DNA from 2 places in the Streptomyces sp. NPDC025638 genome. Region 2 is predicted to be linked to the other one. Evidence: predicted binding sites of a transcription regulator. Region 2 holds the regulator's gene; the other holds the start of a gene.
The links. The regulator HrcA, encoded in region 2, represses chaperone genes, less so after heat shock. The targets are predictions, from matches to a motif close to TTNGCACTCNGNNNNNCNGAGTGCNAA.

Region 1 (11,549 bases), on a different contig from region 2:
TCCGATCGACGGCGTGGGCCTGCAGGCGCACCTGATCCTCGGCCAGGTCCCGGCCACGCTCCAGCAGAACATCCAGCGCTTCGCCGACCTGGGCGTGGACGTGGCGATCACCGAGCTGGACGTACGGATGGCGCTGCCCTCGGACGCCACCAAGCTGGCCCAGCAGGCCGCCGACTACAAGTCGGTCGTCGCCGCCTGCGTGGCCGTGACCCGCTGCGTCAATGTCACCGTGTGGGGCTTCACCGACTCCGACTCCTGGGTGCCGAGCACCTTCCCGGGGTACGGGGCGGCGACGCCGTACGACGAGAACTACGCGCCGAAACCGGCGTACTACGCGATCGCGGAGGCCCTCGGCGGCGGCACGACCACACCGCCTCCGACCGGCGCCTGCACGGCGACGTACAGCGTGACCAGCCAGTGGAACACCGGGTTCACCGGGCAGGTGCGGATCTCCTGCTCCGGTGCCTCGCCGGCGTCCTGGAAGGCGAGCTGGACGTACGGTGCGGGCCAGCGGATCACCCAGGCCTGGAACGCCACCTGCACCCAGTCCGGCGCGGCGGTCTCGTGCGTGAACGCCTCGTACAACGGGTCGGTCCCGGACGGTGGTTCGGTGACGTTCGGGTTCAACGCGTCGTGGAGCGGCAGCAATCCGGTGCCCACGGTGACGCTGGGCTGAGCCTCGGCCGAGCCCGGGCTGAGGGGGCGCTGAGAAGCGTGAGATTTTCCGAAGAAAACGGCTTCTCGCCCCGGAACCTAACAGTCCCCTAATAATTCGGACTTACGTTCTTGCCGTGACCGTACACGACGAGAACGGCGACGAGCGCAGACGGTTGGGCCGGCGGTCGAGGGTGCTGAAGGCCGCCGGTCTCACCCTGGCGGGTGTACTGGTGCTCGGCATCGCCGCCGGGGGCTGGGCCTACTGGCACCTCAACAACAACATCAAGAGCGTCGACATCAACAGCGCGCTCGGTGACGACCGCCCGGCGCGAGCGGTCGTCACCCCGTCCGCCTCCGCCTCGGCCTCCCCTCTGCCCACCGGGGCCGTGAACATCCTGGTCCTGGGCTCCGACTCGCGCAGCGGCAAGGCGAACAAGGAGCTGGGCGGCGGCAGCAGTTCGGGCGCCCGCTCCGACACGGCGATGGTCGTGCACATCGACGCGGGCCGCACCGAGGCCACCGTCGTCAGCATCCCGCGCGACACGCTGGTCACGCGCCCGTCCTGCCCGCTGTCCTCCGGGGGCTCCACGGCGCAGGCCTACAACGCCATGTTCAACAGCGCCTATTCGGTGGGCGGCCCGGTGTGCGCGGTCAAGACGGTCGAGTCGATCACGGACGTCCGCATGGACCACTACATCGAGATCGACTTCTCGGGCTTCGCGAAACTGGTGAACGCCCTGGGCGGAGTCACGGTCACCACCGACGAGGACATCGACGACGACAAGAGCCATCTGCACCTCACGGCGGGCACCCACCATCTGAACGGCAAGCAGGCACTGGCCCTGGCCCGTACCCGGCACGGCATAGGCGACGGCAGCGACCTCGGCCGGATAGGTCTCCAGCAGAAGCTGGTGAAGGCCCTGCTGGAGCAGATGGCGGCCACCGACCTGCTCACCGACCCGGCCAAGCTGTACCGGGTCGCCGACGCGGTGACCTCCAGCCTGACCACGGACACCGGCCTCGACTCCCTGAAGGAACTGACGCGCCTCGGCCAGAGCCTGAAGGGTCTGTCCTCCGATCACGTGAGAACGCTGACGATGCCGGTGGTCACGGCCCCGTCCGACCCCAACCGCGTGGTGGCGAAGGAACCGGCGGCGAGCAAACTGTGGGACTCCTTGCGGGCGGACTGAATCGCCGTACGACCTGCGGAAACTCCCGAGGAAGCCGGGACGTGGAAAAAATCTTCGGAGAATTTCGGGGTGCGTGTCGATTCGGGTGTCTCCCGTTCGACGCATGGGTGAGAGGCGGGGAGAGGCCCCGCCGATCGGACCGAAGGAGCCACCATGCCCCGCTATCTGTCGCTCGTGCGGATCGACGAGTCCACCGCCCCCGCCGACGGCCCCAGCCCCGAGCTGATGCAGCGGATGGGCGAGCTGATCGAGGAGATCACCAAGGCCGGCGTCATGCTCGACACCGCCGGGCTGACCCCCTCCGCCCAGGGCACCCGTGTGCGCTGGGAGGGCGGCGAGCTCTCCGTCACCGACGGACCGTTCACCGAGTCCAAGGAAGTCATCGGCGGCTACGCACTCATGCAGTGCAAGGACAAGGCCGAGGCCCTGGAGTGGACCAAGCGGTTCCTGAAGGTGCACGAGGCACACTGGACGGTGACCTGCGAGGTCCGCGAGATCGCCGAGGGCTGACATTTCTTGGCGTACGGCCGCCGGAGGTGTTGCATGGTGGGCTGTGCAACAGCAGCCCACCGAGCAGCCTCCCGAGCAGCCCCCCGCCTCCCGGGCGATCGAGACCGTCTTCCGGCTGGAGTTCCCACGCGTCATCGCCGGCGTCACCCGCATCGTCCGGGACGTCGGCATCGCGGAGGAGCTCGCGCAGGACGCCCTGGTCGCCGCCCTGGAGCAGTGGCCCGGGGACGGCGTGCCCGACAACCCCGGCGCCTGGCTCATGGCCACCGCCCGGCATCGCGCCGTGGACCTGGTCCGCCGCCGGGAGCGCTACGCCCGCAAGCTGGCCGAGATCGGCCGCGACCTGGAGACCACCGCCCCGCCGCACGAGCCCGCCGACCCGGAGGACATCGACGACGACCTGCTCCGGCTGGTCTTCACCACCTGCCACCCGGTGCTGTCCGCCGAGGCCCGTATCGCCCTCACCCTGCGTCTGCTGGGCGGTCTGACGACACCCGAGATCGCCCGAGCCTTCCTCGTGCCCGAGCCGACCGTCGCGCAGCGGATCGTCCGTGCCAAGCGCACGCTGGCGACGAAGAACGTCGCCTTCGAGGTGCCGTACGGGCCCGACCGCGAGGCCCGTCTCGGCTCCGTGCTCGACGTCATCTATCTGATCTTCAACGAGGGGTACGCGGCCACCGCCGGAGACGACTGGCTGCGCCCGGCCCTGTGCGAGGACGCCCTGCGTCTGGCCCGCGTCCTGTCCTCCCTCATGCCGAAGGAACCGGAGGTCCACGCCCTGACCTCCCTCCTGGAGTTCCAGGCGTCCCGCGCCGCCGCCCGCACCGGCCCCGACGGCGCACCGGTCCTCCTCAAGGACCAGAACCGCCGCCGCTGGAACCGCATGCTCATCGCCCGCGGCATCAAGGCCCTCGGCCGCGCGGACGCCGCCGCTGTCGGCGCCCCCGGCCCGTACGCCCTCCAAGCCGCGATCGCCGCCTGTCACACGCACGCGTACTCCTACGAGGAGACCGACTGGACGGCCATCGCGACCCTCTACGGCCTGCTCGCCGTCCGCGCCCCGTCCCCGGTCGTCGAACTCAACCGCGCGGTCGCCGTCTCCATGACCGAAGGCCCGGGCCCGGCCCTCGCGATCCTCGACACCCTCGCCGCCGAACCCGCTCTGCGGGACTACCACCTGCTGCCCAGCGTCCGCGGCGATCTGCTGGCCCGCCTCGGGCGTACGGCGGAGGCGCGCGCCGAGCTCGCGCGGGCCGCCGACCTCACCCGCAACGCGCGGGAGCGGGAGCTGCTGGCCGCGCGGGTACGGGAGCTCGACCGGCGGCCAGGACCGCCACACAAGTAACTGCTGACCCGCCATTCCCTTCCTGATCAGCAAGGGCTTACAGTTGCGCCGCTGCCGTACATGGGTGTGACACCCATCCTTCACCCCGGCGACCCCTGATGTTCGCGTGGTCCGGCAGCGACACTGATCACCCGTGGGGGGTATTTCCTTGCCATCCGACAGATCTTCCACGCGCCGCAGACTCGTGGCGCTCGCCGCCGTCACCGCCCTCGCCGCGGGCACGGCGGCGGTGCTGGCCCCGGCCGCGACGGCCGACGTCAGCGGCTGGCCGGCGACCGACGGCGGTATCGCCGTCATCAACGACGGCATCACCCTGGTCGACTCCACCGGAGCCGGCGGCAAGTACGTCTACGGCGGCTCCGACGCGGAGACTCCCGCGTGGTCGCCCGACGGCAGCCGCGTGGCCTTCGAGGAGGCCGGATTCCTGCGCACCGTGAGCGTCACGGGCGGTACGCCGACCACGGTGTACGACGGTGTCGAGAACGGCCGCTCGCCGTCGCACCCGACGTACTGGAACGCCGGCTCCGGGATCGTCTTCTCCGCGACCAAGAAGCTCTACTCCGTCCCCTCCGACGGCGGTACGGCCGGCGCCCTGTTCGCCACCGGGGGCGGCTGCGACACCCTGCCGAGCGCCGCCGCGGTCGGCCGGCTCGTGGCCTTCCAGCGCGGCGGCACGTCGTGCGGCGGCACGACCCCGTCGGTCGTCCTCTACGACGCGGCCAAGGGCACGCAGAAGACGCTGACCACCAACGGCGGTGCCCCCGCGCTCTCGCCGGACGGCGCCAAGGTCGCCTTCGTCCGCACCGTCGACGGCCACGCCCAGCTGTTCTCCGTCAACGCCGACGGCACCGGCGAGCGCCGCCTCAGCAACGACATCGGCGACTACGCGTCCCCCTCCTGGGCGCCCGCGAGCGACCGACTGGTCGTCCACTACACCGGGCACTACACCGAGTCCGGTGTCGACCACTGCTGCCTGGACGCGCTCGAGGTCCTCACGGTCACCGCGGACTCCGTGAGCGCGGGCAGCCCGTTCCCGTACGGCGGCCGTTCGCCCGCCTGGCAGCCGCTGCGCAAGAACTCCGTCGCCCGGGTCTGGGGCGCCGACGTCTACGGCAGCAACATCGCCGCGTCCCGCTGGACCTGGAACACCGTCGGGCACAGCGAGCCCGGTCTGATGAACGCCTCGTCCGCGGTGCTGATCTCCAAGGACAGCCCGTCGTACGCGCTCACGGCCCCCGCGCTCGCGGGCAAGAAGCACGGTCCGGTCCTGATGACCTCGGGCACCTCCCTGTCTGCGTCCGTCCAGAGCGAGCTCAAGCGGACCCTCAAGCCGGGCGCGACCGTCTACCTCGTCGGCGGCACGTCCATCCTGAGCAGCTCCGTCGCCTCGAAGGTCTCCTCGCTCGGCTTCACCCCGAAGCGCCTGGCGGGCACCTCCCGCTACTCGACCTCGGTGGCCGTCGCCAAGTCGATCACCAGCGCGCCGGACTACGTCTTCATCGCCACCGGCAACGACTACCACTCGGCGCTCGCCGCCGCGTCGGCCGCCGGTGCGGACGGGACGAGCGGCAAGGCGGTCGTCGTGCTGAACGACGGCAACTCGCTGACCTCGTCCGTGAAGTCGTACCTCAACGGCCTCGACCCGCGCACCACCTACATGATCCCGGTCGGTACCTCGGCGAAGTACGCGCTGACCCACACGTCCTTCTCCCACTGGCCGTCGACGTACACGTACTACCCGGTCACGGCGAGCAGCAACGCGGGCACCGCGACCGCCCTCGCGCGCTTCTGGTGGGGCGGCGCGAGCAGCGCGGCCCTGGCCTCCACCGACAGCTGGCGCGGCGGCACCTCGGCGGCAGCGGCGATGAACGTCTTCGGCCCGCTGCTGTGGACCGATGTCGCCACCCTCTCCTCCGAGACCAAGTCGTACCTGGTCAAGGGCGCCGCGGGCATCAACACCGTGGCCGCCTTCGGCGGTACCGGTTCGGTGTCGGCCACGGCGCTGAACTCGGCGGGCACGGCGATCAGCGCGAGCAGCAGTCAGTGGACGTATCTGCCGTACTACAACGGCGTGGCGCCGACGGCGAGTTCGTTCGCCCAGACCGCCCCGTCCGGAGTCACGGCCCCCAAGGGCACGGCGGCCACCGGGCCGAACCTGTCCCCGCTGCGGACCAAGGCCACGCAGTAGGCGCTCAGCCGTTCGCGGGCGCCCCGAGCAGCATCGTCGGGGCACCCGCGACGCGTGTGAGGAACACCGTCGCCGAGTTGGGCCCCTGGGGCTTCACCTTCCGCCGCAACTCCTCGGGTTCCACGGCCGACCCGCGCTTCTTCACGGTCAGCGTGCCGACCTCGCGCTCCCGCAGCAGTGCCTTCAACTTCTTCACGTTGAAGTGGAGTTGATCGGTGATCTCGTAGGCGGACGCGTACGGCGTCGGCCGCAGCTCGTCCGCCGTGACGTACGCGATGGTCTCGTCGACGAGCCCGCCGCCGACCGACTCGGCCACCTCGGCGACCAGATGCGCCCGGATGACGGCCCCGTCGGGCTCGTACAAGTACCGCCCCACGGGCCGCACTCGGGGATCCGGCAGCCCCCGCCCGAGCAGTGACCGCGGCCCCGGCAGCAGCGTGGCCCGCACGGCGCCCGGCCGGATCCCGGCGCCGAACCACAGCACCGCCTCCTTCACGTCCCCGCCGTCGGAGATCCACTCGGCCTCGGCGCCGGCCGGGACCGTCTCGTGGGGGATGCCGGGGGCGATCTTCAGCGCGGCGACCCGGGCCGCCGAGGCCGCGCCCACCGCCCACGAGAGCGGCGGGGAGTATGCCTCGGGATCGAAGATCCGGCCCCGTCCGCCCCGCCGTGCCGGGTCGACGAAGACGGCATCGTAGGAGGATGTGTCCACCTCCGTCACGTCCGCCTCGCGCACCTCGATCAGCTCGCCCAGCCCCAGCGCCTCGGCGTTCGCCCGCGCGACCTCCGCTGTCAGCGGATCCCGGTCCACGGCGAGCACCCGGATCCCGGCGCGCGCGAGGGCGATGGCGTCGCCGCCGATGCCGCAGCACAGGTCGGCGACGGAGGTCACCCCCAGCTCGCGGAGGCGTCCCGCCCGGTACGCCGCCACGCTCGTCCGTGTGGACTGCTCGACCCCGTTGGGTGTGAAGAACATCCGCTCGGCGTCCTCGGCCCCGAACTTCGCCGCCGCCCGCTGCCGCAGCCGGGCCTGGCCGAGGGCCGCCGACACCAGGTCCGCCGGGTGTTCGCGGCGCAGCCGGGTGGCGACGGCGAGTTCGTCGGCGGGGGCCGTGCCGCGGACCTCGTCGAGGAGGGCGCGGCCCTCGGGGGTGAGCAGGGAGCGGAAGGGGAGGAGGTCGTTCACCGGGTCATTGTGGGCCAGTCGGTGGATGGTGCGCCTCCGGCGGCGGTGCCTGCCCCGGTTCGGGGCCGGGGCCTGCGAGGATCCGGCACCATGCGAGCAGTCGTACAAAATGACAAAAATAGGGCCCTGAAGAGGGCTGGTCTCCGTGCGGGCGTCGCCGCGCTCGCCGTCGCCGCCGGCGTCTCCGGCTGTTCGGGGTCGGGCCCGGACGCCGGTGTACGTCCCGCCCCGGGCCAGCAGAGGCTTCAGGCACCCCCCGCACGCGCCCTGGACTCCTACGCCGCCCGTCTGAAGGCCGACCGCGCCGCCCTCGCGGCCGCCGCGCGGCACTGGGGCCTGGACCAGGTCCCCCTGATGCCTCCGCCGCCCCCGGCCCGCAAACCGCGGATCACCGCTCGCGCGGGCTTCGAGGTCGACGGCCAGGAGGAGGAGAAGCTGCCGCCGGTCTTCACCACGATCCCCACCAAGCAGAAGGTCGTCTTCCTCACCATCGACGACGGCGCCGAGAAGGACCCGGCGTTCCTGCGCATGATGAGCGACCTGAAGGTCCCGTACACCGCCTTCCTCAGCAACTACCTGATCAAGGACGACTACGCGTACTTCCGGCAGATGCAGGCCGAGGGCGTCACCCTCAACAACCACACCCTCCACCACCCCTATCTGCCGGGTCTGTCCTACGAGGAGCAGAAGAACGAGATCTGCGGCATGCAGGGCGTGATGGAGAAGTGGTTCGGCAAGACCCCCACCGTCTTCCGTCCGCCCTACGGCAACTACAACGGCGACACCCTGCGCGCCGCGAAGTCCTGCGGCATCAAGTACGCGCCGATCTGGGACGAGGAGGTCTTCGTCGACCACTGGGAGTACCGCGAGGACGATAAGAGCCTGCACCCCGGCGACATCGTGCTCACCCATTTCCGGGGCCGTGACGACTGGGACGGCACGATGGTCGACGACATGCGCCGGTTCCTGAACAAGGTCACCCGCGAGGGGTACGCGGTGGCGCGCCTGGAGGACTACCTGTGAAGCGGCCGAGGGGGCGGCGGCGGTGCCGGGCACTGACGGCGGCCGTGCTCGCCTCGGCCGTGCTGCTTCCCGTGAGCGGCTGCGCCCAGTCCGTCGACCCCATCGAACGGCTGGGCAAGAAGGCGGCCGCGCGGGTACGGCCGCACGGCCCGGACGGGGAGCAGGCGTACCGTCGCTGGGGCCTGGGATCGCCGCTCTCCCCGGCCCCGACGCCCACGGTGCGTCCCGTGGGGCGGCACACGACGGGCCGGTCCCTGCCTCCGGTGGTGGACCGCGTCCGCACCCGCGACCGGGTCGTCTTCCTCACCTACGGCGACGGTGCCGAGAAGGACTCCCGCTTCGCCGACATGGTCCGTGAACTGCGGCTCCCGGTCAGCGTGTTCCTCACCGACCGCGCCGCCGGACCGGGGTACGCCCGGCTCGCCCGCCTCCAGTCGGCGGGCGCCGGCGTCCAGAACCACACCCTCGGCCGCGCCTCGCTGCGCGGGCTGTCGTACGCCGGCCAGCGCGCCGAGATCTGCGGCCAGCAGGACAAGCTCAAGTCCCGCTTCGGCCACCGCCCCCGCCTCTTCCGCCCGCCCCAAGGCGCCTACGACAGGACGACCCTGCGCGCGGCCGAGGACTGCGGTGTCTCGGCGGTGGTCCTCTGGCGTGCCGAGACGACCGCCGAGGGCATCACGTACACCCACGGCCCCGAACACCTCCGCCCGGGCGACATCGTCAACGTGGCCTCGGACGACACGACGGCCCCCACCCTCTGCGACCGCACGGCCCGCCTACTGCGCCGCGCCCAGTCCCGCGGCCTGATGGTGGGCCGCCTGGAGGACTACCTGTGACGCACCGCTGGCGCGGCGGCCGTGACTTCACCCGCAGGCGATGGCGTCGCCCAGCCATAGTCAGCCTGTCCGGCGTCTGAGGACGAGGCCGTTCAGGCCGATGCGGGGGTCTGGGGGCGGCAGCCCCCAGGGGGGCGGGTGCGCTGTACAGGCGTACGCCGACAGCGGAACCACGGCCGACGCGCCGCAGGCATTGGCACTCCGCTTGACCGAGTGCTAATCGCGGTCATAGTCTCGGCTCTGGCACTCCCCCCTGGAGAGTGCCAACAACGCGACGGGCAGGTCCGGCACCCGCGACGACGGATCCACCTGGTCGCCACCTCAGACAGTTAACCCCGTGAGATCTCCGAAGGGGGAGGTCGGATCGTGACGACCGCCAGCTCCAAGGTTGCCATCAAGCCGCTTGAGGACCGCATCGTGGTCCAGCCGCTCGACGCCGAGCAGACCACGGCTTCGGGCCTGGTCATTCCGGACACCGCCAAGGAGAAGCCCCAGGAGGGCGTCGTCCTGGCCGTGGGCCCGGGCCGCTTCGAGGACGGCAAGCGCGTCGAGCTCGACGTCAAGGTCGGCGACGTCGTGCTCTACAGCAAGTACGGCGGCACCGAGGTGAAGTACAACGGCGAGGAGTACCTCGTCCTCTCGGCTCGCGACGTGCTCGCGATCGTCGAGAAGTAATTCACCCGAAAGCACATTTCGTTGCTTTGAGCTGCGCCCTTGGCCCCCGCGACCCATAGGAAGCCGGGCGCCGGGGGCGCAGTTTTCGTTCACCCAAGATTTCCGAGAGGGCTCACGCTGTCATGGCGAAGATCCTGAAGTTCGACGAGGACGCCCGTCGCGCCCTTGAGCGCGGCGTCAACAAGCTTGCCGACACGGTCAAGGTGACGATCGGCCCCAAGGGCCGCAACGTCGTCATCGACAAGAAGTTCGGCGCCCCCACCATCACCAACGACGGCGTCACCATCGCCCGCGAGGTCGAGGTCGAGGACCCGTTCGAGAACCTCGGCGCCCAGCTGGTGAAGGAGGTGGCCACCAAGACCAACGACATCGCTGGTGACGGCACCACCACCGCCACCGTGCTGGCCCAGGCGCTCGTCCGCGAGGGCCTGAAGAACGTCGCCGCCGGCGCCTCCCCGGCCGCCCTGAAGAAGGGCATCGACGCCGCCGTCGCCGCCGTCTCCGAGGACCTCCTCGCTTCGGCCCGCCCGATCGACGAGAAGTCCGACATCGCCGCCGTCGCCGCGCTGTCCGCCCAGGACCAGCAGGTCGGCGAGCTCATCGCCGAGGCGATGGACAAGGTCGGCAAGGACGGTGTCATCACCGTCGAGGAGTCCAACACCTTCGGTCTGGAGCTGGACTTCACCGAGGGCATGGCCTTCGACAAGGGCTACCTGTCGCCGTACTTCGTGACGGACCAGGAGCGTATGGAGGCCGTCCTCGACGACCCGTACATCCTGATCACCCAGGGCAAGATCGGCGCCATCGCCGACCTGCTGCCGCTGCTGGAGAAGGTCATCCAGGCCGGTGCCTCCAAGCCGCTGCTGATCATCGCCGAGGACGTCGAGGGCGAGGCCCTGTCGACCCTGGTCGTCAACAAGATCCGCGGCACCTTCAACGCCACCGCCGTGAAGGCCCCCGGCTTCGGCGACCGCCGCAAGGCGATGCTGCAGGACATGGCGATCCTCACCGGTGCCACCGTCATCTCCGAGGAGGTCGGCCTCAAGCTCGACCAGGTCGGTCTGGACGTGCTCGGCTCCGCCCGCCGCGTCACCGTCACCAAGGACGACACCACGATCGTCGACGGCGCCGGCAAGACCGAGGACGTGCACGGCCGCGTCGCGCAGATCAAGGCCGAGATCGAGAACACCGACTCCGACTGGGACCGCGAGAAGCTCCAGGAGCGCCTCGCGAAGCTGGCCGGCGGCGTGTGCGTGATCAAGGTTGGCGCCGCCACCGAGGTGGAGCTGAAGGAGAAGAAGCACCGTCTGGAGGACGCCATCTCCGCGACCCGCGCCGCGGTCGAGGAGGGCATCGTCTCCGGTGGTGGCTCCGCGCTGGTCCACGCCGTCAAGGTCCTGGACGACAACCTCGGCAAGACGGGCGACGAGGCCACCGGTGTCTCCGTGGTCCGCAAGGCCGCCGTCGAGCCGCTGCGCTGGATCGCGGAGAACGCGGGCCTCGAGGGCTACGTCATCGTCTCCAAGGTCGCCGAGCTGGAGAAGGGCAACGGCTACAACGCCGCCACCGGCGAGTACGGCGACCTGGTCAAGGCCGGCGTCATCGACCCGGTGAAGGTCACCCGCTCCGCCCTGGAGAACGCCGCCTCCATCGCCTCCCTCCTGCTCACGACCGAGACCCTGGTCGTCGAGAAGAAGGAAGAGGAGCCGGCCGAGGCGGGCCACGGCCACGGTCACGGCCACTCCCACTGAGCGACACGCTCCTGAGCCAAGGCCCGGCACTCCCCGCGGAGTGCCGGGCCTTGCGCTGTCTACTGCTCCAACTGGTCGAGGGCGCCCAGCTGTTGCATCAGCCCCAGCTGGTCGTGCTGCCACCAGGTCTCGGCGATCTTGCCGTTGTCGCCGAACCGGAACAGCGTCATCCCGGTCATGGCGACCTG
Region 2 (11,549 bases):
CTGATCGCCGAGGAGGCCCTGTCGGCGGCGGGTTTCGACTGGTACGAGGTGTCCAACTGGGCCACCTCGGAATCGGGCCGCTGCCTGCACAACGAGCTGTACTGGCGGGGGGCCGACTGGTGGGGCGCGGGCCCGGGCGCCCACAGCCACGTCGGAGGCGTCCGCTGGTGGAACGTGAAGCACCCGGGCGCGTACGCGGCGGCCCTGGCGTCGGGCCGGACACCGGGCGCGGGCCGCGAGCTGCTGTCGGACGAGGACCGCCGGGTGGAGCGGATCCTGCTGGAACTGCGGCTGCGGGAGGGCGTGCCGCTGGAGCTGCTCCGGGAGGCGGGCCTCGCGGCTTCACGCCGGGCGCTGGCGGACGGGCTGCTGCAGGAGGGGCCGTACGAGGAGGGGCGTGCGGTGCTGACGTTGCGGGGGCGGCTGCTGGCGGATGCGGTGGTCAGGGACCTGGTGGACTGATCACTCGGGCGAGTGAATCGGTGCGGATCACCGGTTCGATGCCTAACCTGGTTCGTACGCTGCCGCCGTAGTTGAACGGTGGCGGAAACCGGAGGGCTGCGGAGATGACCGCTGTGGAAGACCGACCGATGACCACCGACATCGTGAAGTTCTTCGAGAACTTTGAGTTCCCCGAGGAATTCAAGGTCGAGCTCCTCCGGGGGGAAATCGTGATGATGGCGGGGCCCGATGTTGCGCACAACGACATCGTGGAGGCGCTGGTCGACCAGATCCCCCGTCGGAAGTGGCGACGCCTTCAGACTCAGGACATCGCAATTCTGGAGGAGACGAGTCAGCCGCAGCCGGACCTGGTGGTACTGGAGCGGGGCACCGGGCCGGGCCATGGAAGGCTGATGCCGTCCGAAGTCATCACGATGCTCGTGGAGGTGGTTTCAAAGACGAGTGTCGGGCGCGACTACGGGGTCAAGCGGTCGATCTACGCGGCGGCAAAGGTACCGGCCTACTTGATCATCGATCCCGTCATGGCTCAGTGCGTGCTGCTCACCGAGCCAACGGGCAATGGGGAGTACGCAGACTACCGGTGTCAACGGATCACCAAGTTCGGCGACCTCACGCCGTTGGAGTCAATTGGCGTCGAACTGGACACCAGCGAGTTCGCCGCTTACGAGAAGGTCAGGCCCCACCGCTACCCGTGACGAAGTCGATCAGTTCCTCCACCCTCCCCAGCAACTCCGCCTCCAGGTCCTTGTAGGACCGCACCCGCGACAGAATCCCCTGCCAAGCCGCCCCCGTGTTCTCCGGCCAGCCCAGCGCCCGGCACACGCCCGTCTTCCAGTCCTGGCCGTGCGGGATGCGCGGCCAGGCCGCGATGCCCAGGGACGCCGGCTTCACCGCCTCCCAGATGTCGATGTACGGGTGGCCGACCACCAGCGCGTGCTCGCTCGTCACCGACTCGGCGATCCGCCACTCCTTCGTACCCGGCACCAAGTGGTCCACGAGAACCCCGAGCCGCGCGTCCGGGCCCGGCCCGAACTCCGTGACGATCGACGGCAGGTCGTCGACGCCCTCCAGGTACTCCACGACCACGCCCTCGATGCGCAGGTCGTCGCCCCACACCTTCTCCACCAGCTCCGCGTCGTGCCGGCCCTCGACGTAGATGCGGCCGGCGCGGGCGACACGCGCGCGTGCGCCGGGGACGGCGACCGAGCCGGAAGCGGTACGGGTGGGACGTACCGGCGCCGTCGAAGGCCGCACCAGCGTCACCACCCTGCCCTCCAGCAGGAAGCCGCGCGGCTCCAGCGGGAACACCCGGTGCTTGCCGAAGCGGTCCTCCAGCGTCACCGTGCCCGCCTCGCAGCGGATCACCGCACCGCAGAAACCGGTGCCGGGCTCCTCCACCACCAGACCGGGGTCCGCCGGGACCTCCGGGACCGGCTTGGGCTTCTTCCAGGGCGGGGTCAGGTCCGGCGAGTACTGGCGCATTCGGATGACGATAGGAGAACCGCCGTACCCCCGCTCACGACACGCCGAAACGCGCCGCCAGCTCGTCGCGCTGCCGTCGTACGAAGCCCGCGTCGACCACCGCTCCGTGACCGGGGACGTACAACGCGTCCTCGCCGCCGAGGGCGAGCAGCCGGTCGAGGGCCGCGGGCCACCGCGACGGTACGGCGTCGGGGCCGGCCTGGGGCTCGCCGGACTCCTCGACGAGGTCGCCGCAGAACACCACTTCGGGTTCGCCCGGAACCAGGACCGCCAGGTCATGGGCGGTGTGGCCCGGGCCGACGTTCGCCAGCAGCACCTGGCGGCCCCCGCCCAGGTCCAGCGTCCACTCGCCGGAGACCGGATGACGGGGCAGGACGAGGGCATCGGCCGCTTCCTCCGCCTCCCGGGCGGGCAGCCCGTTGCGGATCGCGTCCCGGCGGAGGTCCTCCCGCTCGTACGCGAACACCGCGTCCGTGCCGACCGCGGCGAACACCTCCGCGCCCGCGAACGCCGCCGCGCCGAAGACATGGTCGAAGTGGGGGTGGGTGAGCGCGAGATGGGTCACACGGTGACCGGCGAGCCGCTGCGCCCGCGCGCGCAACCACGCGCCCTCCGCGAGGCTCGACCCGGCGTCCACCACCAGCGCCGTACCCTCACCGAGAACCAGCCCCGCCGTGCAGTCCCAGCCAGGCAGCCGGCACCTGCCCACCCCGGCGGCCACCCGCTCCCACCCCAGCTCTTCCCAAGTCACCGTCATACGGCGACGCTATCCGTGACGGCCACCACGGGCACGAAGGCGCATGACCGGCCTTGCCCGGGGCGTACCCCACCGCCGTACACTGGGCCGGGGAACTCTGGCACTCGGACGAGCAGAGTGCCAGGCAGGGCGTCAAGATCACGACATTTCTGGAGGTGCGCGCGAATGCTGAGCGAACGCAGGCTCCAAGTGCTGCGCGCCATCGTCCAGGACTATGTCGGCACGGAGGAGCCGGTCGGCTCCAAGGCGCTGACCGAGCGGCACAACCTCGGTGTGTCCCCGGCCACCGTCCGCAATGACATGGCGGCCCTGGAGGACGAGGGCTTCATCGCCCAGCCGCACACGAGCGCGGGGCGGATCCCGACGGACAAGGGCTATCGGCTGTTCGTCGACAAACTCGCCGGTGTCAAGCCGATGAGCGCCCCCGAACGGCGGGCGATCCAGAACTTCCTCGACGGCGCCGTCGACCTGGACGACGTCGTGGCACGCACGGTCCGGCTGCTCGCCCAGCTCACCCGGCAGGTCGCCGTCGTGCAGTACCCCTCCCTGACCCGCTCGACCGTGCGGCACGTGGAGCTGCTGTCGCTCGCGCCCGCGCGGGTGATGCTCGTGCTGATCACGGACACCGGCCGGGTCGAGCAGCGGATGGTCGACTGCCCGGCACCCTTCGGGGAATCGTCCCTGGCGGATCTGCGGGCGCGGCTGAACAGCCGGGTCGCGGGCCGTCGTTTCACGGACGTGCCCCAGCTGGTCGAAGACCTGCCGGACGCCTTCGAGGTCGAGGACCGAGGCACGGTCTCGACGGTGCTCTCCACCCTGCTGGAGACGCTCGTCGAGGAGAACGAGGAGCGGCTGATGATCGGCGGCACCGCCAATCTGACCCGCTTCGGACATGACTTTCCCCTCACGATCCGGCCCGTCCTGGAGGCACTGGAGGAGCAGGTCGTGCTCCTCAAGCTCCTCGGCGAGGCCAAGGATCCGGGTGTGATCGTGCGCATCGGCCACGAGATCCCCCATGAGGGACTCAACTCCACGTCCGTCGTGTCGGTCGGTTACGGTTCGGGCGGCGAGGCAGTCGCCAAGCTCGGCGTGGTCGGACCGACCCGCATGGATTACCCGGGAACGATGGGAGCGGTACGCGCAGTGGCACGTTACGTCGGACAGATCCTGGCGGAGTCGTAAGTGGCCACGGACTACTACGCCGTTCTCGGCGTGCGTCGCGACGCGTCGCAGGAAGAGATCAAGAAGGCCTTCCGCCGGCTCGCGCGCGAGCTGCACCCGGACGTGAACCCGGATCCGAAGACCCAGGAGCGGTTCAAGGAGATCAACGCCGCTTACGAGGTGCTGTCGGACCCGCAGAAGAAGCAGGTCTACGACCTCGGCGGCGACCCGCTCTCGCAGGCCGGCGGGGCCGGTGCGGGCGGCTTCGGGGCCGGTGGCTTCGGCAACTTCTCCGACATCATGGACGCGTTCTTCGGTACGGCGTCGCAGCGCGGGCCGCGCTCGCGTACCCGCCGGGGCCAGGACGCGATGATCCGTATCGAGGTCGAGCTGGACGAGGCGGCCTTCGGTACGACGAAGGACATCCAGGTCGACACGGCCGTCGTCTGCAACACCTGCAACGGCGAGGGTGCCGCGCCGGGCACCACCGCCCAGACGTGTGACATGTGCCGCGGCCGCGGTGAGGTGTCGCAGGTGACCCGGTCCTTCCTGGGCCAGGTCATGACGTCCCGCCCGTGCCCCCAGTGCCAGGGCTTCGGCACCGTGGTGCCCACCCCGTGCCCGGAGTGCGCCGGCGACGGCCGCGTACGGTCCCGCCGCACCCTCACGGTCAAGATCCCGGCCGGTGTGGACAACGGCACGCGTATCCAGCTCGCCGGTGAGGGCGAGGTCGGCCCCGGCGGCGGTCCCGCCGGTGACCTGTACGTCGAGATCCACGAGCTGCCGCACGCCATGTTCCAGCGGCGCGGCGACGACCTGCACTGCACGGTCACGATCCCGATGACGGCGGCGGCGCTCGGCACCAAGGTCCCGCTGGAGACCCTGGACGGCCTCGAAGAGGTCGACATCCGCCCGGGCACCCAGTCCGGCCAGTCGATCCCGCTGCACGGCCGGGGCGTCACGCATCTGCGCGGCGGCGGCCGGGGCGACCTCGTGGTCCACGTCGAGGTCCAGACCCCGAACAAGCTGGACCCCGAGCAGGAGCGCCTGCTGCGCGAGCTGGCCAAGCTGCGCGGCGAGGAGCGGCCCCAGGGCCAGTTCCAGCCGGGTCAGCAGGGGCTGTTCTCGCGGCTGAAGGATGCGTTCAACGGTCGCTGACGGGTCGGCCGGGGGTTCCGGGGGTTGGCCCCCGGGATGGCACAGTCAGCCGGGTCAGCAGGGGCTGTTCTCGCGGCTGAAGGATGCGTTCAACGGTCGCTGACGGGTCGGCCGGCGGTCGCTGATCCGGCCGCATGCCAATGGCGTATGCCAAGGGAAGGCCGGATTCGGACTTGATCGGAGGACGTGACAACATGCCGTCATGTCCTCCGCACTGACCGATCTCTTCCCTCATCCGATCGTGCAGGCCCCCATGGCGGGCGGGGTCTCCGTCCCGCAGCTCGCGGCTGCCGTGTCCGATGCGGGCGGTCTCGGATTCCTCGCCGCCGGGTACAAGACCGCCGACGGCCTGTACCAGGAGATCAAGCAGCTGCGCGGACTCACCAACCGCCCCTTCGGCGTGAACCTCTTCATGCCGCAGCCGGAGTACGCCGACCCGTCGGCCGTGGAGGTCTACGCCCATCAGCTGGCCGGCGAGGCCGCCTGGTACGAGACCGAGCTCGGCGACCCGGACAGCGGCCGCGACGACGGCTACGACGTCAAGCTCGCCGTGCTCCTCGACAACCCGGTGCCGGTGGTCTCCTTCCACTTCGGCGTCCCCACCAGTGAGGTGCTGGAGTCCTTCCGCCGCGCGGGCACCCTCACCCTGGTCACCGCGACCACCGCCGAGGAGGCCCTCGCCGTGCAGCGGGCCGGCGCCGACGCGGTGATCGCGCAGGGCGTGGAGGCCGGCGGACACCAGGGCAGCCACCGCGACATCCCGGAGAACGACTGCGCGGGCATCGGACTGCTCTCCCTCGTCGCCCAGATCCGCGAGACCGTGGACCTCCCGATCGTCGCGGCCGGCGGCATCATGCGGGGCGGTCAGATCGCCGCCGCCCTCGCGGCGGGCGCGAGCGCCGCCCAGCTCGGCACCGCGTTCCTCGCGACCCCCGAGTCCGGCGCGAACGCCCTGCACAAGCGGGCGCTGACCAACCCGCTCTTCGCCCGTACGGAGCTGACCCGCGCGTTCTCCGGCCGGCCGGCCCGCGGCCTGGTCAACCGCTTCATGCGCGAGCACGGGCCGTACGCCCCCGCCGCCTACCCGGAGGTCCACCATCTGACCGCGCCGCTGCGCAAGGCGGCCGCCAAGGCCGGTGACGCGCAGGGCATGGCGCTGTGGGCGGGCCAGGGGCACAGGATGGCCCGGGACCTGCCGGCCGGGCAGCTGGTGGAGGTCCTGGCGGCCGAACTCGCCGCGGCCGAGACAGCGTTGTCGACCAGGGGTGAGGCGCGATGACGGCACCGGTCTTCGTCGTCGAGCACTTCCGCGCGGGCGGCGGCGGGCAGTACGTCCTCGACGGCCCCGAGGGACGGCACGCGGTCTCCGTGAAGCGGCTCCAGCCCGGCGAGGAGGTCGTCCTCACCGACGGCGCCGGACGCTACGCGGTGTGCGAGGTGATCGGCGCCGAGGGCAAGGACCGGCTGATCGTCCATATGAGCACCGTGGACGAGGAGCCGGCGGAGTCGCCCCGGATCACCGTCGTCCAGGCCCTGCCCAAGGGCGACCGCGGTGAGGTCGCCGTCGAGACCATGACCGAGGTCGGCGTCGACGCGATCGTGCCCTGGCAGGCCGCCCGCTGCATCACCCAGTGGAGGGGCGAGCGCGGGCTCAAGGCGCTCGGCAAGTGGCGGGCCACTGCCCGTGAGGCCGGCAAGCAGTCCCGCCGGGTCCGCTTCCCCGAGGTCGCGGACGCGGCGACGACCAAGCAGGTTGCCGCACTTCTCGCCAAAGCCGACTTCGCCGCCGTGCTCCACTCCGACTTCGAGCACCGCAGTGCACCGCTCGCCACCGCCGAACTCCCCGCCCAGGGCGAGATCGTGCTGGTCGTGGGGCCCGAAGGAGGCGTGTCCCGGGAGGAGTTGGCGCTCTTCGAGGAGGCGGGCGCCAAGGCGTACGTCCTGGGGCGTACCGTGCTGCGTACATCGACTGCCGGGACCGCCGCGGCGGCCCTCCTGCTGGGCCGTACCGGCCGCTGGTCCTGACACCAGGGGGAGACACCGTGGAACTCGCACAGGTCCGGCTGCTCGTCACCGACTTCGCCGCCTGCTACCGCTTCTACGCCGAAGTCCTCGGTCTGAAGCCGCAGTCCGGCGCGACCGGGGGCCCGTACGAGAAGTTCAGCCCGCACTCCGGCTCCGCCGGGATCGCGCTCCAGGACCGCTCGATGATGGCCTCGGTGCTGGGCGAACTGGGCGAGACGGCCACCGGCCACCGCTCCCTGGTGGTCCTGCGCGTCGACGACCTCGACACCTACTGCGCCGACATCACCTCCCGCGGAGCCGTCCTGATCCACGGCCCGACCCCCATGACCGACCGCATGCGCGTCGCCCACCTCAAGGACCCGGAGGGCAACCTGGTGGAACTCCAGGAGTGGCTGCTGCTGCGCGGCTGACCGCCACGGCGGGGTACAGCTCCCAGCCGTCCAGCTCCGCGGGGCCCGGCAGCGTCCCACGCCGCCGGGCCTCGTCGACGAAGGCGCGTACGACACCGGGTTCGTGCAGATTGAGTGCGTCGCCGCCGACTTCGGCCACGCACCCCGAGTGCCAATACGCCCCACCGGAGACGGCGCGCCCCTCGCCCGCCCGGAAGACGATCCGCGTGGGCAGCCCGTCCCGGTACAGCGTGAGCACCTCGCGGCAGCCCTCGCCGTCCGTGTGCCGGTGCCGGACGGTCCACCGGTACACCGTCCCCTCGACGACGAGTCTTCTGAGCCCTGCGGTCGCTGCGCATCCGCTCAGGTCAGGCGAGCCGAATGCCACTCGACGGTGGCGTGCGCGAACACTTGAGTGGCCGTTTGTGCTCTTCCGTAGCGCCGGTGTCGGTGGGAGGCTGCCCTCCATGGGGGCATTGAGGAGGATTTGGCGTCGGCCGCGCGGGACGCGGGTGGTGGCCGTGGCAGGGCTCGCGATGGTGGCCGTGGGCGGAGCCGTGGCCTGCCAGCCGGGTGATCTGAGCACGGCGTCGGTGGCGTACACCACCGACAGGACCGCGACCGCGGAGCTGGAACGCCGGCACGTCGACGTGCGCTGGCTCACCTGCACGGGCAACTACGGCAACAAGGGCTACACACCCGGGAAGACGCCCTCGCCCACCGAGTCCACCGTCGTCTCCGTCGACTGCCAGGGGCAGACGCAGGACGGACGGAAGATCACCGTCACCGGCAAGGTCACCAAGGCCGTCGACGGCGCGTGCGTGCGCGGAGACCTCGTCGCCAAGGTGGGCGGCAAGGAGTGGTTCCATGTCAAGGGACTCGGCAACTGCAACGCCAGGCCCGGACCGACGTACACCCCGCCCGTCACCTACCGGCCCTCGGGCGGACAGCAGCCCGGTCCCACCGTCACCGTCACCGTCACCCGGACCATCTGGTGCAAGGGCGACCCGACCTGCTGGCCCGTCGAGGGCAAGTGATCGGAAAGGGATTCACCGACTCCGCCCGCTGCATATGGTGATCGGGTGACTGAGTCCACATCGACGGGTTCGGCGGGTTCGACACGATCGACAGGATCGGCAGGAACAGCCGCGTATTTCCGATTCCCCCACCTGCACGGCGACTTGGTCGCCTTCACCGCCGAGGACGACGTCTGGCTCGCGCCCCTCGACGGCGGCCGGGCCTGGCGCGTCGGCGCCGACAACGTGCCGGTGTCCCATCCGCGCATCTCGCCCGACGGTACGATCGTCGCCTGGACCTCGACCCGGGACGGCGCCCCCGAGGCGCACATCGCCCCGGTCACCGGCGGCCCCGCCAAGCGGCTCACGCACTGGGGCAGTTGGCGGACCCAGGTGCGCGGCTGGACCCCCGACGGACAGGTCCTCGCGCTCACCACCCACGGCCAGGCCAGCCTGCGCCGCTCCTGGGCGCACGCCGTCCCGCTCGACGGCGGACCGGCCACCGCCCTGCCGTACGGCCCCGTCGGCGACGTCGCCTTCGGGCCGCGCACCGTGCTGCTGTCCGCCCCGATGGGCCGCGAGGCCGCCTGGTGGAAGCGGTACCGGGGCGGTACGGCGGGCAAGTTGTGGATCGACGCGGAGGGCACGGGCGAGTTCGCACGGCTGCACGAGGAGCTGGACGGGAACCTGGAGTACCCGCTGTGGGTGGGGGACCGGATCGCGTTCCTGTCCGACCACGAGGGCACCGGTGCGCTGTACTCCTCCCTCGCCGACGGTTCCGGGCTGCGGCGGCACACCCCCCTCGACGGCTTCTACGCCCGGCACGCCGCCACCGACGGCAGCCGGGTCGTCTACTCCAGCGCCGGTGAACTGTGGCTGCTCGACGACCTGGAGAGCGCCGAGCCACGCCGACTGGACGTACGGCTGGGCGGGCCGCGCGTCGACCTGCAGCCGTACCCGGTGGACGCGTCCCGCTGGTTCGGGGCCGCGTCCCCCGACCACGGCGCGCGCGGCAGCGCCGTCTCCGTGCGCGGCGCGATCCACTGGATCACCCACCGCTCCGGTCCCGCCCGCGCGCTGGCGGCCACGCCGGGCGTACGGGCCCGGCTGCCGCGCGCCTTCCGCGCCGACGGCGAGGAATGGGTGGTGTGGGTGACCGACGCCGAGGGCGACGACGCCCTGGAGTTCGCCCCGGCGACCGGACTCGCGCCCGGCGCGATCCCCAGACGGCTCGCCGCGGGACAGCTCGGCCGGGTCCTGGAGCTGGCCATGGCGCCCGACGGCAGCCGGGCCGCCGTCGCCGCGCACGACGGGCGGCTGCTGCTCGTCGAACGGGAGACCGGCGAGGTGCGCGAGGTCGACCGCAGCGCCGACGGCGAGGTGTCCGGGCTGGCCTTCTCGCCCGACTCGGCCTGGCTCGCCTGGTCGCACCCCGGCCCGCGCCCCCTGTCCCAGCTCAAGCTCGCCCACACCACCGACCTGTCGGTCACCGAGGCGACCCCGCTGCGCTTCCAGGACTACGCGCCCGCCTTCACCCTCGACGGCAAGCACCTCGCCTTCCTGTCCAACCGCTCCTTCGACCCGGTCTACGACGAGCACGTCTTCGACCTGGCCTTCGTCGTCGGCGACCGCCCCCACCTGATCACCCTCGCCGCGACCACGCCGTCCCCGTTCGGCCCGCAGCGGCACGGCCGCCCCTTCGAGACGCCCGACAAGGACGAGACCCCCGACAGCGAGGGCACCCCGACCACCCGCGTCGACCTCGAAGGACTCGCCGAACGGGTCGTCCCCTTCCCGGTCGAGGCCGCCCGCTACTCCAATCTGCGCGCGGCCAAGGACGGCGTGCTGTGGCTGCGCCACCCGGTGCAGGGAGTCCTGGGCGCCTCCCGGGCCACCCCCGACGCCCCCGAGCCCAAGACCGAGCTGGAGCGCTACGACCTCGCCCAGCGGCGCATCGAGCATCTCGCCGCCGACGCCGACCACTTCGAGGTGAGCGGCGACGGCAAGCGCGTCCTGCTGTGGAGCGACGGCCGGCTCCGGGTCGTACCCAGCGACCGGCGTGCCGCCCACGACGACGACGGCGACACCAGCGTCACGGTCGACCTCGCCCGGGTACGGCAGAGCGTCGACCCGGCCGCGGAGTGGCGCCAGATGTACGACGAGGCCGGGCGCATCATGCGCGACCACTTCTGGCGGCCCGATCTGAGCGGGGTGGACTGGGACGGCGTCCTCGACCGCTACCGTCCGCTGCTCGGCCGTATCGCCACCCACGACGACCTCGTCGACCTGCTGTGGGAGGTGCAGGGTGAACTCGGCACCTCGCACGCGTACGTCCAGCCGCGCGGCGGATACGGCGACGGGGCCCGGCAGGGCCTGCTCGGCGCCGACATCTCCCGGCACCCGGACGGCAGTTGGCGCATCGACCGGATCCTGCCCTCGGAGACCTCCGACCCCGAGGCCCACTCCCCGCTCGCCGCACCCGGCGTCGCCGTGCGCGCCGGGGACGCGATCGTCGCCGTCGCCGGCCACCCCGTCGACCCGGTGACCGGGCCGGGGCCGCTGCTGGTCGGTACGGCGGGACAGCCGGTCGAGCTCACCATCTCGCCGTCGGGTGGCGGCGAACTGCGGCACGCGGTCGTCGTCCCCATCGCCGACGAGGAGCCGCTGCGCTACCACGACTGGGTCACCGGCCGGCGCGCCTACGTCCACGAGCGCTCCGGGGGCCGGCTCGGCTATCTGCACGTGCCCGACATGCAGGCCCCCGGCTGGGCCCAGATCCACCGTGACCTGCGCGTCGAGGTGGCCCGCGAGGGACTCGTCGTCGACGTCCGGGAGAACCGTGGCGGCCACACCTCCCAGCTCGTGGTGGAGAAGCTGGCCCGGCGGATCGTCGGCTGGGTCCTGCCGCGCGGCCTGCGGCCCTACAGCTACCCCCAGGACGCGCCCCGGGGACCGGTCGTCGCCGTCGCCAACGAGTTCTCCGGTTCCGACGGCGACATCGTCAACGCGGCGATCCGCGCCCTCGGCATCGGCCCGGTGGTCGGCACCCGCACCTGGGGCGGCGTGATCGGCATCGACAGCCGCTACCACCTGGTCGAC

Region 1: groES (co-chaperone GroES) is a predicted target of HrcA. The motif match lies at 9,129-9,155, and genes of this name have one in related genera.

Annotation. Positions count from the first base shown of each region.
Region 1 is NZ_JBVHLX010000012.1:226,563-238,111, reverse strand. It holds gene ACZ4EG_RS29490 (glycoside hydrolase family 10 protein) at 1-676, shown strand, start outside; gene ACZ4EG_RS29485 (LCP family protein) at 792-1,847, shown strand; gene ACZ4EG_RS29480 (YciI family protein) at 2,001-2,357, shown strand; gene ACZ4EG_RS29475 (RNA polymerase sigma factor) at 2,401-3,702, shown strand; gene ACZ4EG_RS29470 (cell wall-binding repeat-containing protein) at 3,851-5,890, shown strand; gene ACZ4EG_RS29465 (class I SAM-dependent methyltransferase) at 5,895-7,076, opposite strand; gene ACZ4EG_RS29460 (polysaccharide deacetylase family protein) at 7,167-8,099, shown strand; gene ACZ4EG_RS29455 (polysaccharide deacetylase family protein) at 8,096-8,935, shown strand; gene groES (co-chaperone GroES) at 9,302-9,610, shown strand; gene groL (chaperonin GroEL) at 9,733-11,361, shown strand; gene ACZ4EG_RS29440 (ester cyclase) at 11,421-11,549, opposite strand, start outside.
Region 2 is NZ_JBVHLX010000001.1:558,804-570,352, forward strand. It holds gene hemW (radical SAM family heme chaperone HemW) at 1-462, shown strand, start outside; gene ACZ4EG_RS02480 (Uma2 family endonuclease) at 567-1,157, shown strand; gene ACZ4EG_RS02485 (DUF3097 domain-containing protein) at 1,135-1,944, opposite strand; gene ACZ4EG_RS02490 (MBL fold metallo-hydrolase) at 1,979-2,701, opposite strand; gene hrcA (heat-inducible transcriptional repressor HrcA) at 2,867-3,883, shown strand; gene dnaJ (molecular chaperone DnaJ) at 3,884-5,020, shown strand; gene ACZ4EG_RS02505 (nitronate monooxygenase) at 5,223-6,299, shown strand; gene ACZ4EG_RS02510 (16S rRNA (uracil(1498)-N(3))-methyltransferase) at 6,296-7,045, shown strand; gene ACZ4EG_RS02515 (VOC family protein) at 7,063-7,455, shown strand; gene ACZ4EG_RS02520 (hypothetical protein) at 7,902-8,471, shown strand; gene ACZ4EG_RS02525 (S41 family peptidase) at 8,517-11,549, shown strand, end outside.